Regions from separate parts of the Cellvibrio japonicus Ueda107 genome, predicted to be linked through region 1. Evidence: predicted binding sites of a transcription regulator. Region 1 holds the regulator's gene; each other region holds the start of a gene.
What was found. Region 1 encodes FNR, which switches genes on or off when oxygen is low (the NO sensors DNR and NnrR bind a similar motif). Its sites were predicted from a motif close to TTGATNNNNATCAA; they were not measured.

Region 1 (4,249 bases):
CAGTATTTCCGCTGATGGCCACACACGCTTGGAAAAACTGCGCCAGGTACTCGCAAACGCGTGGGAAAACCGGTTGCGCAAGCCACTGAGGCAATGGATAGAAGGGGTCTGGTTGGCTTTGGGCGGCCCAGCGTGCCTGGTCGATGCCAATGAATGCGATAACGTCCAAAGCTACCTCACCCTGTTGGACAAGCACGAAAATGCCGGTCGCATCCTCGACTGGCAGGCCTTCAACCAGGCACTGCAACAACTGTTCGCAGCCCCCAAAGCCGATGCCGATCCCCTGTTGCAGGTAATGACTATCCACAAATCCAAAGGACTGGAGTTTGATACCGTGATCATCCCCGGCCTGGAACGGGCCAACCGCGGAGATGAAAAATCCCTGCTGCTGTGGCAGGAGCGCATTAACCGCCAGGGTGAACGTCAATTACTGCTCGGCTCCTTTGCACCGATCGGCAAAGACAAGGATCCACTCTACAGCTTTATGCGTAGCGAGGCCGACAAACAGCAGCAATTTGAAGCCACACGCCTGCTGTATGTGGGCTGTACCCGCGCGATTAAGCGGCTGTATCTGCTCGGCTGTGCCAAACAAACCGAAGATGGTTTGCAACTTAGCGGTAAACGCAGTTTACTCGCCTGTATCTGGCCACAAGTCCAGGACCAATGCCACCTGATTGAACAGGAGCATCAGCAGCAAAACCTCCGCACGCATCCCCTGCCCCTGTTGCGACTCCCCAGCCAGTGGCAAGCCCCACCGATGGATTACACCAGCCCCTTGGCCAGCTATCGAGGGCGCGACTTCCGCAGCGATCCCATCGCTAACCCGCGCAACCTGCCAGAGCTGGAGAATCGCCGCAACCGACTTGCCCGCCATACCGGAATCCTCATCCATCGCGCCTTGCAGGACTGGGTGGAGCGACGCCTGCTGCCAGGAGGTGAAGATATCCACGCTTACTGTGCCTGCTTATATCCGCTCTGGAACAGCAGTTTGCACCAGCGCGGCTGGGCTCGCGATGAGATTGACCAAAGCCTTGAGAAAATCACTCGCGCCCTTTCCACAACACTGAATGATCCCCATGGCCAGTGGTTGCTCAACCCGGACCACCTCGATAGCCAGTGTGAGCTGGCCCTAGTAGAACATGATACCCAGGGGGTGCGGGAGCACATTATCGATCGAACGTTTATCGATGGGGGAGAGCGCTGGATCCTAGACTACAAAAGCAGTGAACCGGAAGGCGGTGAGTCAGTGGCAGCCTTTGTCGCACGCGAACGCGAGCTCTATCAAGGCCAATTGGCGCGCTATCGCGAATTGATGGCAAACCTGGAATCCATCCCTACCCGCACTGCGCTGTACTTTGCCTGCCTTGGGCGATTAGAAGAGCTTTCCTAAATACCGCTGGAATAAAAAAACCGCCCCAAAAGGCGGTTTTTTCATAAGCTGCTTTATAAAAAAGATTAGGAAGCAGTTACGTTCTCAGCCTGAGGACCTTTTTGGCCTGGCTTCACATCAAATTCCACTCTCTGACCTTCAGCCAGGGTTTTGAAACCCGAACCGCTGATGGCGCTGTAATGAACAAATACGTCTTGACCTGATTCAGCCGCAATGAAACCAAAACCTTTGGATTCGTTGAACCACTTAACGGTACCAGTACTTCTGGACATAAAAACCTCGATTTGCATAGTGTTAAACATTATTTGCTGACTTGTGCTGTGTTACTTAGGCAAGCAAACGAGGTCCTAATAAAACAACTGCCAGTAGGATGTGGCGGGTTAATAGTACAACGATGCGACTTTACTTAAATAATGCTGCGGTTTGGCCAGCCCCCGCACTATAGGCCTCCCTATTGCGCAAGTAAAGCACTCTGTAACAACAGAAAATCCCTTACTGCGACAATCTGTCACTTACCTGGCTCAGCGTCCATCGCTAAGATCATCGATGATCATTCCCCAATCCCTGGTCGAATGAGCATTTTCACTCAACCGGAAGCTTCCGGTTATCTCCTGCGGGGCTGATCTTCAGCCCCTTTTTTTACCTACGCCTATGCTCTTGTCGCCCATCGGCGAACAACTGGAAGGATTATCCGACGCAAAAGGTATAGCGCCATCTTGTGTACGCCCTATAAAGCCACACAAAAAGTCTGGTATTTGACCTGTATCAACTATTTACCCATTCAGGCAAAGCTGTAACAATCACTCACCCTATGTGAGCTATCCCTCCTGCCGGACAGCTCCTTTCGTTGAGGTTGCAGCAGATGAACATGAATCAAACCATTATTAAAACCCAGGATGCCAACTGCCCTCATGACCACAAGACCAGCTGCAACAATTGTCGCCTGAGCACCATTTGCCTGCCCATCAGCCTGCACCTGGAAGATATCGACAAACTAAACAGTATCATCCAGCGTGGAAAGCCCTTACAAAGAGGTGAATACCTCTATCGAGCCAATCAACCGTTTGATGCAGTATTCGCAATACGCTCCGGAGCAGTTAAGGCTACGACGCTCAGTGATAATGGCGAGGAGCAAGTGACGGGGTTTTATCTGCCAGGGGAAGTTGTTGGTTTGGATGGTCTCGCAGACAACCGCTATACCAACTCGGTAACAGCATTGGAAACGGCATCCATTTGCGAAATCCCATTCCATCGACTGGAAGAACTTAGCTTGCAAATACCCAACCTGCAACGCCACTTCTTCCAGTTGATGAGCCGTGAAATCACCCAGGACCAACAAATCATCTCCCTGTTAAGTAAAAGCAGCGCTGAGGAGCGTATTGCTGCGTTGCTACTCAGCATCTCCAGCCGTAACAGCCGCCGCCAGCTGTCTGCACAAGCATTTCGCCTCCCCATGTCACGCACCGATATAGGTAACTACCTTGGGCTGACCATTGAAACAGTCAGCCGTATTTTTACCCGCCTGCAGAAGCAGGGAATTATCGCAGTAGATAAAAAAGAAGTCCGTATCCTGGATATGGACAAATTGCGCGAGATTGCCAACGGCGAAAACAACGCCTGACTCCTCTTTCAGCAAATCCAACCTAAAACACTATGACAAATACTGAACGACTCATTCGGACACTGTCCGCGTTTGACTCTGCCAATGCCCAGGATCCACACCATGAACCAGTGGATGGTAAATTGGTACCCAAAGAATGGATTTATGGTCAGCGCATGAGCGAACACTTATACCAACTTTGTGCTACCCCTTCCGAAGCCTTGCAGTTGGCCGTGCGCAGCCAACACATTTGCCGCTGGAAAATTCCACGCAGCGACTATCCGATGGATAAGGCAGGTTACAAAAAATGGCGTACCGATCTGGCTAAATTGCACGGTGAAATTGCCGGTGACATTATGGCCAATGAAGGCTATGACACAATCACCATTGAACGGGTTAAGGACTTGCTGCTAAAACGCGGACTCAAACGCGATGAAGAAGTACAAACCCTGGAAGATGTTGCTTGCCTGGTATTTATCCAGTATTACCTGGAGGATTTTGCCAGCAAGCATAGCGAAGAGAAGCTTATCGATATTATCCGTAAAACCTGGAATAAAATGTCAGCCCGGGGCCATGAGGCCGCCCTCAAGCTTCCCTTGCCGGAAGCCTTGCAAACATTAGTCGGTAAAGCCCTCGCCGCCTGATACCTTCACTACTCATAACATAAGGAAACCAACCGTGTACCTGCTACTAAAACATCTGCATATGACGTTCGTGGTGCTTTCATTCATCACTTTTTTACTGCGCGGCATATGGATGCTGCGCGGGTCGCGCTTGCTGGAACGCAAACTGGTTAAAATCCTTCCACATATTATTAATACCATCCTGATTCTTAGCGGTATCGTACTGGCTGTTTACCTGAATATGTCACCAGGAAGCCAACCCTGGCTACTGGCCAAAATTATCGGGCTGGTTGTTTATATCACTCTGGGTGTTTTTGCCTTCAAGGTTGCCAGTCCCACACTGCGCCTGGGGCTATGGCTGGCAGCACTGGTAGTATTTGTTCAAATCACCAGCATGGCGGTCCATAAAAACCCCCTTGGACTACTGGCAGCTTTCTGATCCATCCCCATAACCATCCACACCAGGGAAGGTGTAGCAAACCCCATAAACAACCCCTGAGCGTAAGATAGAAGTATCGCTCTTTAGTTTATTTTCATCCTTAAGCAGTAATTCTAATAGCAAACCTTGACGCCGGACGAAAAGTGATCTATATCACAGCTTGCAAGTTCTTCTTTGACATAAATCTAATAAATCGG
Region 2 (4,249 bases), 1.3 Mb from region 1:
AATAGCGCTGAGGGTGGCGAACAGGGCGGCGGCAATGCTTTGTTCAAAACCCATGATGTACATGCCGAGCATATAGCCTTGAGCCAGGCTGGCCAGCAGCGAACCGGTTTTAAAGACCTTGTCCCATAAATCTTTGTGATCGGCGGGTGCCTTTGCGCGGAAGTCAAAGGCGACACCGCGCAAGATTAATCCGGCGAGCATGACCGTCACCGGTAGATACAGGTGAAATAAAATCATGCTGTGCGCCGTGGGGAACGCGATCAGCAGGATACCGATGCCCAGTACCAGCCAGGTTTCATTGGCATCCCAGAAGGGGCCGATACTGGCGATCATGGTGTCGCGCTGCTGTTCGGAGTCCTTGGGTAAGAGGATGCCGACGCCCAGGTCGTAGCCGTCGAGGATTGCGTAGATAAAAAAGGCGAGTCCCATCAAGCCAATAAAAATAACCGGTAACCAAAATGCCTGGCCGCTGAGTTGGGTTAATTCATTCATCATGTGCTCCTAGGGTTTTTGCGCCAGCAATTGGTCTTGCAGGGTTTGGATTTCTTCCGGGCGATCGACCAGGACGGATTTTTTCGCCATCAAAAATAATGTGCGTATATAGGCAACCAGTAATACCGCATAGAGTGTCAGGTAAATAGCCAGTGAGGTACCGACATTGGCGGCGGGGGTTTGGGTAACCGCATCGGCTGTGGCTAATACGCCGGTCACCAGCCAGGGTTGGCGACCAATTTCCGTGACATACCAACCCGCCAGGGTGGCAATCCAACCGGAGAAGGTCATGCCCACATAAATCTTTAACAATAGCGGCGGTATTTCCTGGTTGCGCCAGTAGGTAAAGGCGCCCCACCAGGCGACGATCAGCATTAATACCCCCACACCGACCATAATGCGGAAACCGTAGAACATAGGGGTAACCGGCGGGTGTACGCCATCGAAGGAGCTGATGCCTTTGATTTCTCCGTCCGGGTCATGGGTGAGGATCAGGCTGGCCAGTTTGGGAATTTCCAGCGCAAACCGGTTGGTTTGGGTTTCCTTATCGGGGATGGCGAAGAGTACCAGCGGTGCGCCTTTTTCGGTGTGCCATACCGCTTCCACGGCCGCGATCTTGGCGGGTTGGTACTTGAGCGAGTTGAGGCCGTGGAAGTCACCCAATAAAATTTGTAGCGGAATTAATATGGCCGCGGCAATCACTGCAGTTTTTAAGGCAAGGCGCGGTGCCGGTTTGTGGTCACCCTTGAGCAGACGATAGGCCGATAAACCAGCAATTAAAAATGCAGCGGTTAAGCCTGATGCCACCAGCATATGGGCGAGACGATAGGGCATGGAGGGATTGAAAATAATTGCCCACCAATCCACTGCGTGGGCAACACCATCGCGCATTTCAAAACCGGTGGGTGTTTGCATCCAACTGTTCAGTGCAATAATCCAGAAGGCCGACAGGGTGGTGCCCAAGGCGACGATGAATGTGGACAGGGTGTGCATGCGATTGGAGACGCGATTAATCCCGAACAGCATAATGCCGAGGAAGGTCGCCTCTAGAAAAAACGCCGTCAACACTTCGTAACCCAGCAGCGGCCCGGCGATATTGCCCACGGTTTCCATATAGCCCGGCCAGTTGGTGCCGAACTGGAAACTCATGGTGATACCGCTGACGACACCCAGTGCAAAGGTAAGTGCAAAAACCTTTACCCAAAAACGGTAAGCGCGCATCCACACATCATCGCCTTCGCCCTTGTAACGCAGCTTGAAATAAAACAGAAACCAGCAGAGGGCGATGGAGATTGAGGGAAATAAAATATGGAAGGATATATTCGCGGCAAATTGAATGCGGGAGAGCATTAGTGTTTCTAACATGGCACACCTCGATAAATGTCAGGCAAAGCAAGGCCTGTCCGCTGCGCGAGCGGCTATTCACAACACGGGACGTTTACATGGCTCAGGTGTGCGCTTGGGGCATCACCTGGCACTGTATGGGTATTAGGGCAAGGATTCTTTGCTTGACTCCTTTTGCCGGTGCCGAGCAATCGGTCTTTAAAATCCAATACCTTGCCCAGGCTGTTGCCGAGTTTAAGCAGCTTGCTCAGGTTGGCGGAGTCCATGCGCTGGATCTCGGTGGTCCAGAGGGTGATCATCTCAATCAGCTCATGCATGTCGCGCATACGCTGCTGGGCATAGGCCTCCTCGGGGTTGGCGGGAGTTTCGATCAGTAAATTGCGCAGTGCGGTCAGGGTCGGGTCCATCTCGCGCTTGCGACGCTGTTCAATCAGGGTCTTGGCGATATCCCACACATCGCCCGGCGCTGAGTAATACTCCTTGCGCTCACCGGGGCGATGTTGCAATTTCACCAGTTCCCAGGACGTCAGCTCCTTCAGTCCCATGCTGACATTGGAGCGGGAAATCCCCAGCGCCTCGGTAATATCGTCGGCACAGAGCGGCTCTTTGCTCAGCACCAGCAGGGCATACATCTGGCCTACGGTGCGGTTAATCCCCCAGCGGCTGCCCATTTCACCGAAATGGAGGACGCAGGACTGGATCATGGGGGTAAGGGTAATCGGCATCTTGAAATTCCTGAATTTTCAGTATTTACTGAAATTACAGAATTATTTGATTTGAGTCAAGAGAGGTAACTATGGGGCTCGCTGGTACCAGGATTCGGGTGTTATTGATTAAGTGACTGTATTTAGTGGCTATTTATTCCAACCCCATGCAATTCGCATAATAACTGACGCTCGCAGGCCAATCCGAAAAAATCCTGAGCACACCTACATCCTGCGCCAATACATGCAGTACCTCGATCATATCCCCATCCTTTTTGATGGCTGGGTTTATTGTTTGGTAATACCAGCCGCCGCCATGCTTCAGCGGACCAGAGCGCTCGAATGACCAGGCGATAATATTTAGGCCGGCTTTTTGTGCATTCTTTGCATATTCCGATGGAACGATCTTGTTGTTGCTATCCAATGCCAGCAATGCCCACATTGGTGGTGCGACAATATTCATTCCCTGATCGGTATAAGCTTGCAGTTCTTGTGCAGAGGGAAGCTCGATGGGTGTGCCGGCATCGTCGAGATAAACCGCCTGTTTACCGAATTCCGGTTCGTGTTTGATCCAGTAGCGAATATCGCCAATACCAAAGGATTGCGGCCATACCTCATTCGCATTCACACCTGCTGCGCGATATTCGTCGATCAGTTGTTGCGCGTACATGGCTTGGGTATAGCCATGGAATGGCATGGGGACACTGGGCGTTTTTAATTCGGGGGTCATTTTTACCCCGAGATATTTAAACAGTTCGATACTCTCGGCATGAGACATCAAGGTGCCTTTGCCGGCGTAAAGGTTCGTGCGCCAGTCGGCAGTGCCCTGCAGGTATTCTGCCGGTGTAGTGGCTTTGGGATTAAACCCATCCATTTTTCCCTGCAGGGTTTTGAATTCGGCGAGGGTGATATCGCTGGTGCAACAGGTTGCGCTTGCCGTGATACCAGTGATTGGATTGTAGGGGGTGAAGGGTTTGCTGCATCGGCTGGCGAGCGGGGTGATGAGGATATTGGTGGTGGTATGCAGGTCGCATTGCGAGTGACGGCAGACCAGTTGTTTATCTTTGGTGAAGGTGACATCGCACTCCAGGATTCCGGCGCCCATGCTGGCGGCTGCTTCGTAGGATTCCCGGGTGTGCTCGGGGAATTGCAGCGGTGCGCCGCGATGGCCAATGGAGAAATTGGTTTTTTTGAAGGGCCCTTGGGCGCAGTCCTGTAATTGTTTTTTGAGGGGACTTTCATCCATATCGTTGACCAGATAAAAGGGGCGCGGCCCCAATTGCACATTGGCCTGGGTGGTAAGGATAAGTTGTGTGTGAGTTGCCGTACCCGGGGAGTCCGGGGCGCAGGCTGTTATCAGCATTAACAGGGCTGGCCAACCGATGTTGATGAAGCGATAAATAATGTTGTGCATGGCTGGGTGCCTCACTGTGGTGGAGCCGGTCAGGACTTGTACTTTGTCCCATCGCCAAGGGTGGGCTGCAGTGAAATACTGTGAAATTGCCTATTTCGTGGATTCTATTAGGCTTAAGGCCATCTATAACAATTTCTTGTATTCAAGGATGCTGTTTTATGCCTAATACATTGATTCCCCTGGTGGCTGCGTTGCTCGATGCCCCCGATGCGGCGCGTGCCAAACCCCTGGTCGATACGCTGGTGGCGACGTTGTGCCAGATCACGGCGATTGATTTACATCCCGAGTTGTTTCG
Region 3 (4,249 bases), 1.4 Mb from region 1:
TCCCCGATGTTATCTATCTTGACCCCATGTTTCCCGAGCGACAAAAGTCAGCCGATGTGAAAAAAGAAATGCGCGCGTTCCATTCCATTGTGGGGACAGATGAGGATGCCGATGTACTCTTGCCCTTGGCATTGGAGCATGTACGATTTCGCGTGGTGGTCAAACGTCCGCGCAAGGCGCCGTTCCTGAATAATCAAATACCCTCGTATCAACTCGAAGGCAAGTCCAGCCGCTATGATATTTACACGCGCAAAAAATTACCGGATTAAATAGAATTCACCTCAAATGTTTGAGATAGCTTCTGGAAACCCGCTAGATAATTTTCGAATAGCGGATCTGTTCGCCAGTCTGTAAGTATTCGTCAAACACCATGCAGATGCGGCGAATTAACATGCGTCCCGCATTATTGACTTGCAACCGCTGCTCATCAAGGCAGAGCAGTCCATCCTCCACCATGGGGGTTAGGCGTTCCAGTTCGCGGCTAAAGTGATGACGGACATCCACACCGAATTGATGCAGCACCTCGTTGAAGTCCAGGTGGAAATGGCAGATGAGCTGGTTGATGATAAAGCGGCGTAATTGATCTTCGGTATTCAGGGTAAAACCCCGTTCAAACGGCAGCATGTCCATGTCCAGTTTTTGCTGGTAGCTATTCAGTTCCTTGGCATTTTGTAAGTAGACATTATCGATGCGGCTGATAGACGATACCCCGAAGGCCAGCAGGTCGCAATCGCCGTGGGTTGAGTAGCCCTGGAAATTGCGCTGCATACGGCCTTCGCGCTGCGCAATCGCCAGGTCGTCATCGGGTTTGGCAAAATGATCCATGCCGATATACACATAACCTGTTGCCTGTAACTGCTCGATAGATTGTTGCAACATGTCCAGCTTTTCACTGGCGTCAGGTAAGTCTGCTTCGTGGATGAGCTGTTGGCTTTTAAACAGGTGGGGCAGGTGGGCGTAGTTAAAAATCGACAGCCTGTCGGGTTGCAGGTCGATCACTTTGTGGAGCGTGTCCTGCAAACTGCGCAGGCTTTGCATGGGCAGGCCGTAGATTAAATCCATACTGATAGAGCGGTAATGTTGTTCGCGCAGGGCATTGACCAGGCGGCTGACCTGGTCAAGGGTGTTATAGCGGTTTACCGCGACCTGGACCCGCTCGTCGAAGTCCTGCACGCCCATGCTGACGCGGTTAAATCCCAACTGGCGCAGATGCCGCATGGTGTCAATGCTGACGCGCCCGGGGTGGATCTCCACCGAAAACTCGCCATCGTCGACCGGTGCCAGGGTAAACAGGCGGCGTGTGGATTTCATCAGCAAGCTCATTTCGTCGGTGCTGATAAACGTGGGGGTACCGCCGCCCCAGTGCAGTTGCTTGACGGTGCGTCCCGGTTCGACCAATTCTGCATAGAGTGCCATTTCCTGGATCATCCGATGCAAGTAGGGCAGGGCGCGGTTTTTGTTGTGGGTAACCACTTTGTTGCAGCCGCAGTAAAAGCACAGGGTGTCGCAAAACGGGATATGGAAATACAGCGACAGGGGGCGGCGCGACCGGTTACTGCGATCTATGGCGTTGCGCAGGGCTTTCTCGGAAAATGTATTGCGAAATTGTGGAGCTGTCGGATAAGAGGTATAACGCGGCCCGGCCATGTCATACTGGCTGAGCAGGTTTTTGTCCCAGGGGATCGGGTGTTGAAACAGCGACATCATTCAATTTCCTGCAAATCAAGGCGCCAGACCGTGTTCTGGCGATAATATGGTTCAAGGTTATTCTAGGCAGTGGCCAGTGTCGCCTGTTGATGTGTATCAAACCTGTGGCAGTTGCCTGGGCTATGCTGTTGTTTCCTGTGAGTGTTGTGATTGTTATGTCGTTTACGTTTGCGGATTTTGAGTCCTGCCTGGACAAACTGGCGGAAGCCATACACAAGCAAGGGTATCTGGTGCTGGATGGTGCCTTGCCTGCCCATTTAAGCCAGGCATTGCTGGATGAATGGGACCAGCACTTTGCTGTACACCTGCAATCGGCAGGTGTGGGGCGAGCTGGGGATTACCGGCAAAGTCCGGATATTCGCCGCGATAAAATCCTCTGGCTGGAACCGGAGACCCCGGCTGTCACGGAATTTTTATCCTGGATGGATAAACTGCGTACCGGGTTAAACCAGCGTCTATTTCTTGGCCTTTTCGATTACGAAAGTCATTTTGCGCTTTATGAGCCAGGTGATTTTTACCAGAAGCACCGCGATGCCTTTCGCGACACCAATGCGCGGGCGGGACGCAAACTGTCTACGGTCTATTACCTCAATCCCGATTGGACATCACTGGATGGCGGTGAATTAGTGCTCTACGATGAAGCAGACGAACATCTGCTGGAAAGGGTTGCACCAAAACAAGGCAGGCTGCTAGTGTTTTTGAGTGAGGATTTTCCCCACGAAGTGCTACCTGCCCGTCGTCCACGTAAAAGTATTGCGGGTTGGTTCCGGGTAAAGCCTGTTTGATTGGTGTTTTAAGATCATAAAAATTCGGGGATATAACAGAAAACTCTTGTGGCAAACAATTAGTGCAATCCGATGCCAGGCCATTTTGGGGTTGGCAATGAAATTGCAGGATGGATTTTGCGTTCGCTGGCGCGCTCAAGGAGTGAGTAACGGAGAGCCAGGCAAGGCTCCAGCGGGCATTCAAGATACGCCCGATACTACCTGGCCAAGTGGTATTGATTCGGCGATCTCATGCAGAATCTTAAAAACAAGCGAGGCTCAGATGCTAAAGGAAGTCACCATGGGTGAAATGAAAATAGACTGGCTGGACTACAACTCCGGTCATTTCTATGACGAGATTATCAGTGCTCCCGGAATACCCCGCCCCGAAACCCGACACCTTGCGCGCTACCTCGCTTCCCTCTCCGGCGATGAATTACAGGAACGAAAACTCTCGGCAGAACTTGCCATCAAAACCATGGGGATCTCGTTCACCGTCTACAGTGACGCCGGCAATATAGATCGCGCCTGGCCCTTCGACATCATTCCGCGCATTATCCCGCAGCGGGAGTGGCAAAAAACCGAGCGCGGTTTGATCCAGCGTTTAACGGCGCTTAATTGTTTTATCAACGATATCTACAACGACCAGAAAATTATCAAAGACAAGGTCGTGCCTGCTTACCTGCTTGAGGATTCGGTCAATTTCCGCAAAGAGTGCATGGGCATGAAGCCCGCCTATGGAGTCTGGTCGCATATCTGCGGCAGCGATTTAATTCGCGACAACCAGGGCGATTTCTATGTACTGGAAGACAACCTGCGTGTGCCCTCCGGTGTGTCCTACATGCTGGAAAACCGCAAGGTCACCAAGCGCGTGTTTCCCGAGTTATTCGAGAATCACAACATCGTACCGGTAACGGACTACCCTAACCAATTGTTCGATACGCTTGCGTCGCTGTCGCCACGCAAATCCGAGCGTCCGGAAATTGTGGTGCTGACGCCGGGAATTTATAACTCTGCTTATTTCGAGCACTCTTACCTCGCCCAGCAAATGGGAGTGGAGTTGGTCGAAGGCAGTGACCTGGTTGTCGACAGCGATGACTGTGTGTACATGCGCAGTATCGATGGCTTAAAGCGGGTGGATGTGATTTACCGCCGCATCGATGACTTATTCCTCGACCCGGATATGTTTAACCCGGATTCGGTCTTGGGGGTGCGCGGCCTGATGCGCGCCTGGCTTAAGGGCAATGTCGCCCTCGCCAACGCACCCGGTGCCGGTGTGGCAGATGACAAGGTGATCTACACCTATGTGCCCGCCATGATCAAATATTACCTGGGTGAGGAGCCCATCCTGCCCAATGTCCCCAGTTATCTCTGTGTTGATAAAAAACAATGCGATTACGTACTGGCTAACCTCGACAAGCTGGTGGTCAAACCGGCGAATGAGTCTGGTGGCTACGGCATGATTATCGGGCCGCAGGCCAGCAAAAAAGAATTGGAAGAATTTGCGGCGCGTATTAAGGCGAATCCGCGCAACTATATGGCCCAGCCATTAATTTCCCTGTCTACCGCGCCCATCCTCACCGAGGGCAATGCCGAGCCGCGCCATATTGATTTGCGTCCCTTTATTTTGCAGGGCAAGGAACACCATGTCACACCGGGCGGCCTGACCCGTGTGGCGATGCGCAAAGGCTCCTACGTGGTGAATTCCTCGCAGGGCGGTGGCAGTAAAGACACCTGGATTGTGGTGGAGGATTAAGATGTTATCGCGTGTTGCAGAA

Region 2: a site for FNR is predicted at 2,608-2,621, ahead of CJA_RS15540 (GbsR/MarR family transcriptional regulator). Genes of this name have one in related genera too.
Region 3: a site for FNR is predicted at 1,794-1,807, ahead of hemN (oxygen-independent coproporphyrinogen III oxidase). Genes of this name have one in related genera too.

The regions. Positions count from the first base shown of each region.
Region 1 is NC_010995.1:2,533,227-2,537,475, forward strand. Features, by position in the region: gene CJA_RS10640 (UvrD-helicase domain-containing protein) at 1-1,390, shown strand, start outside; gene CJA_RS10645 (cold-shock protein) at 1,456-1,662, opposite strand; gene fnr (fumarate/nitrate reduction transcriptional regulator Fnr) at 2,259-3,011, shown strand; gene CJA_RS10655 (DUF4202 domain-containing protein) at 3,044-3,634, shown strand; gene CJA_RS10660 (SirB2 family protein) at 3,669-4,052, shown strand.
Region 2 is NC_010995.1:3,850,072-3,854,320, reverse strand. Features, by position in the region: gene CJA_RS15550 (cytochrome d ubiquinol oxidase subunit II) at 1-492, opposite strand, end outside; gene CJA_RS15545 (cytochrome ubiquinol oxidase subunit I) at 502-1,857, opposite strand; gene CJA_RS15540 (GbsR/MarR family transcriptional regulator) at 1,911-2,561, opposite strand; gene CJA_RS15535 (glycerophosphodiester phosphodiesterase family protein) at 2,695-3,954, opposite strand; gene CJA_RS15530 (phytanoyl-CoA dioxygenase family protein) at 4,113-4,249, shown strand, end outside.
Region 3 is NC_010995.1:1,157,998-1,162,246, forward strand. Features, by position in the region: gene CJA_RS04830 (class I SAM-dependent methyltransferase) at 1-269, shown strand, start outside; gene hemN (oxygen-independent coproporphyrinogen III oxidase) at 313-1,707, opposite strand; gene CJA_RS04840 (2OG-Fe(II) oxygenase) at 1,830-2,492, shown strand; gene CJA_RS04845 (circularly permuted type 2 ATP-grasp protein) at 2,782-4,227, shown strand; gene CJA_RS04850 (alpha-E domain-containing protein) at 4,229-4,249, shown strand, end outside.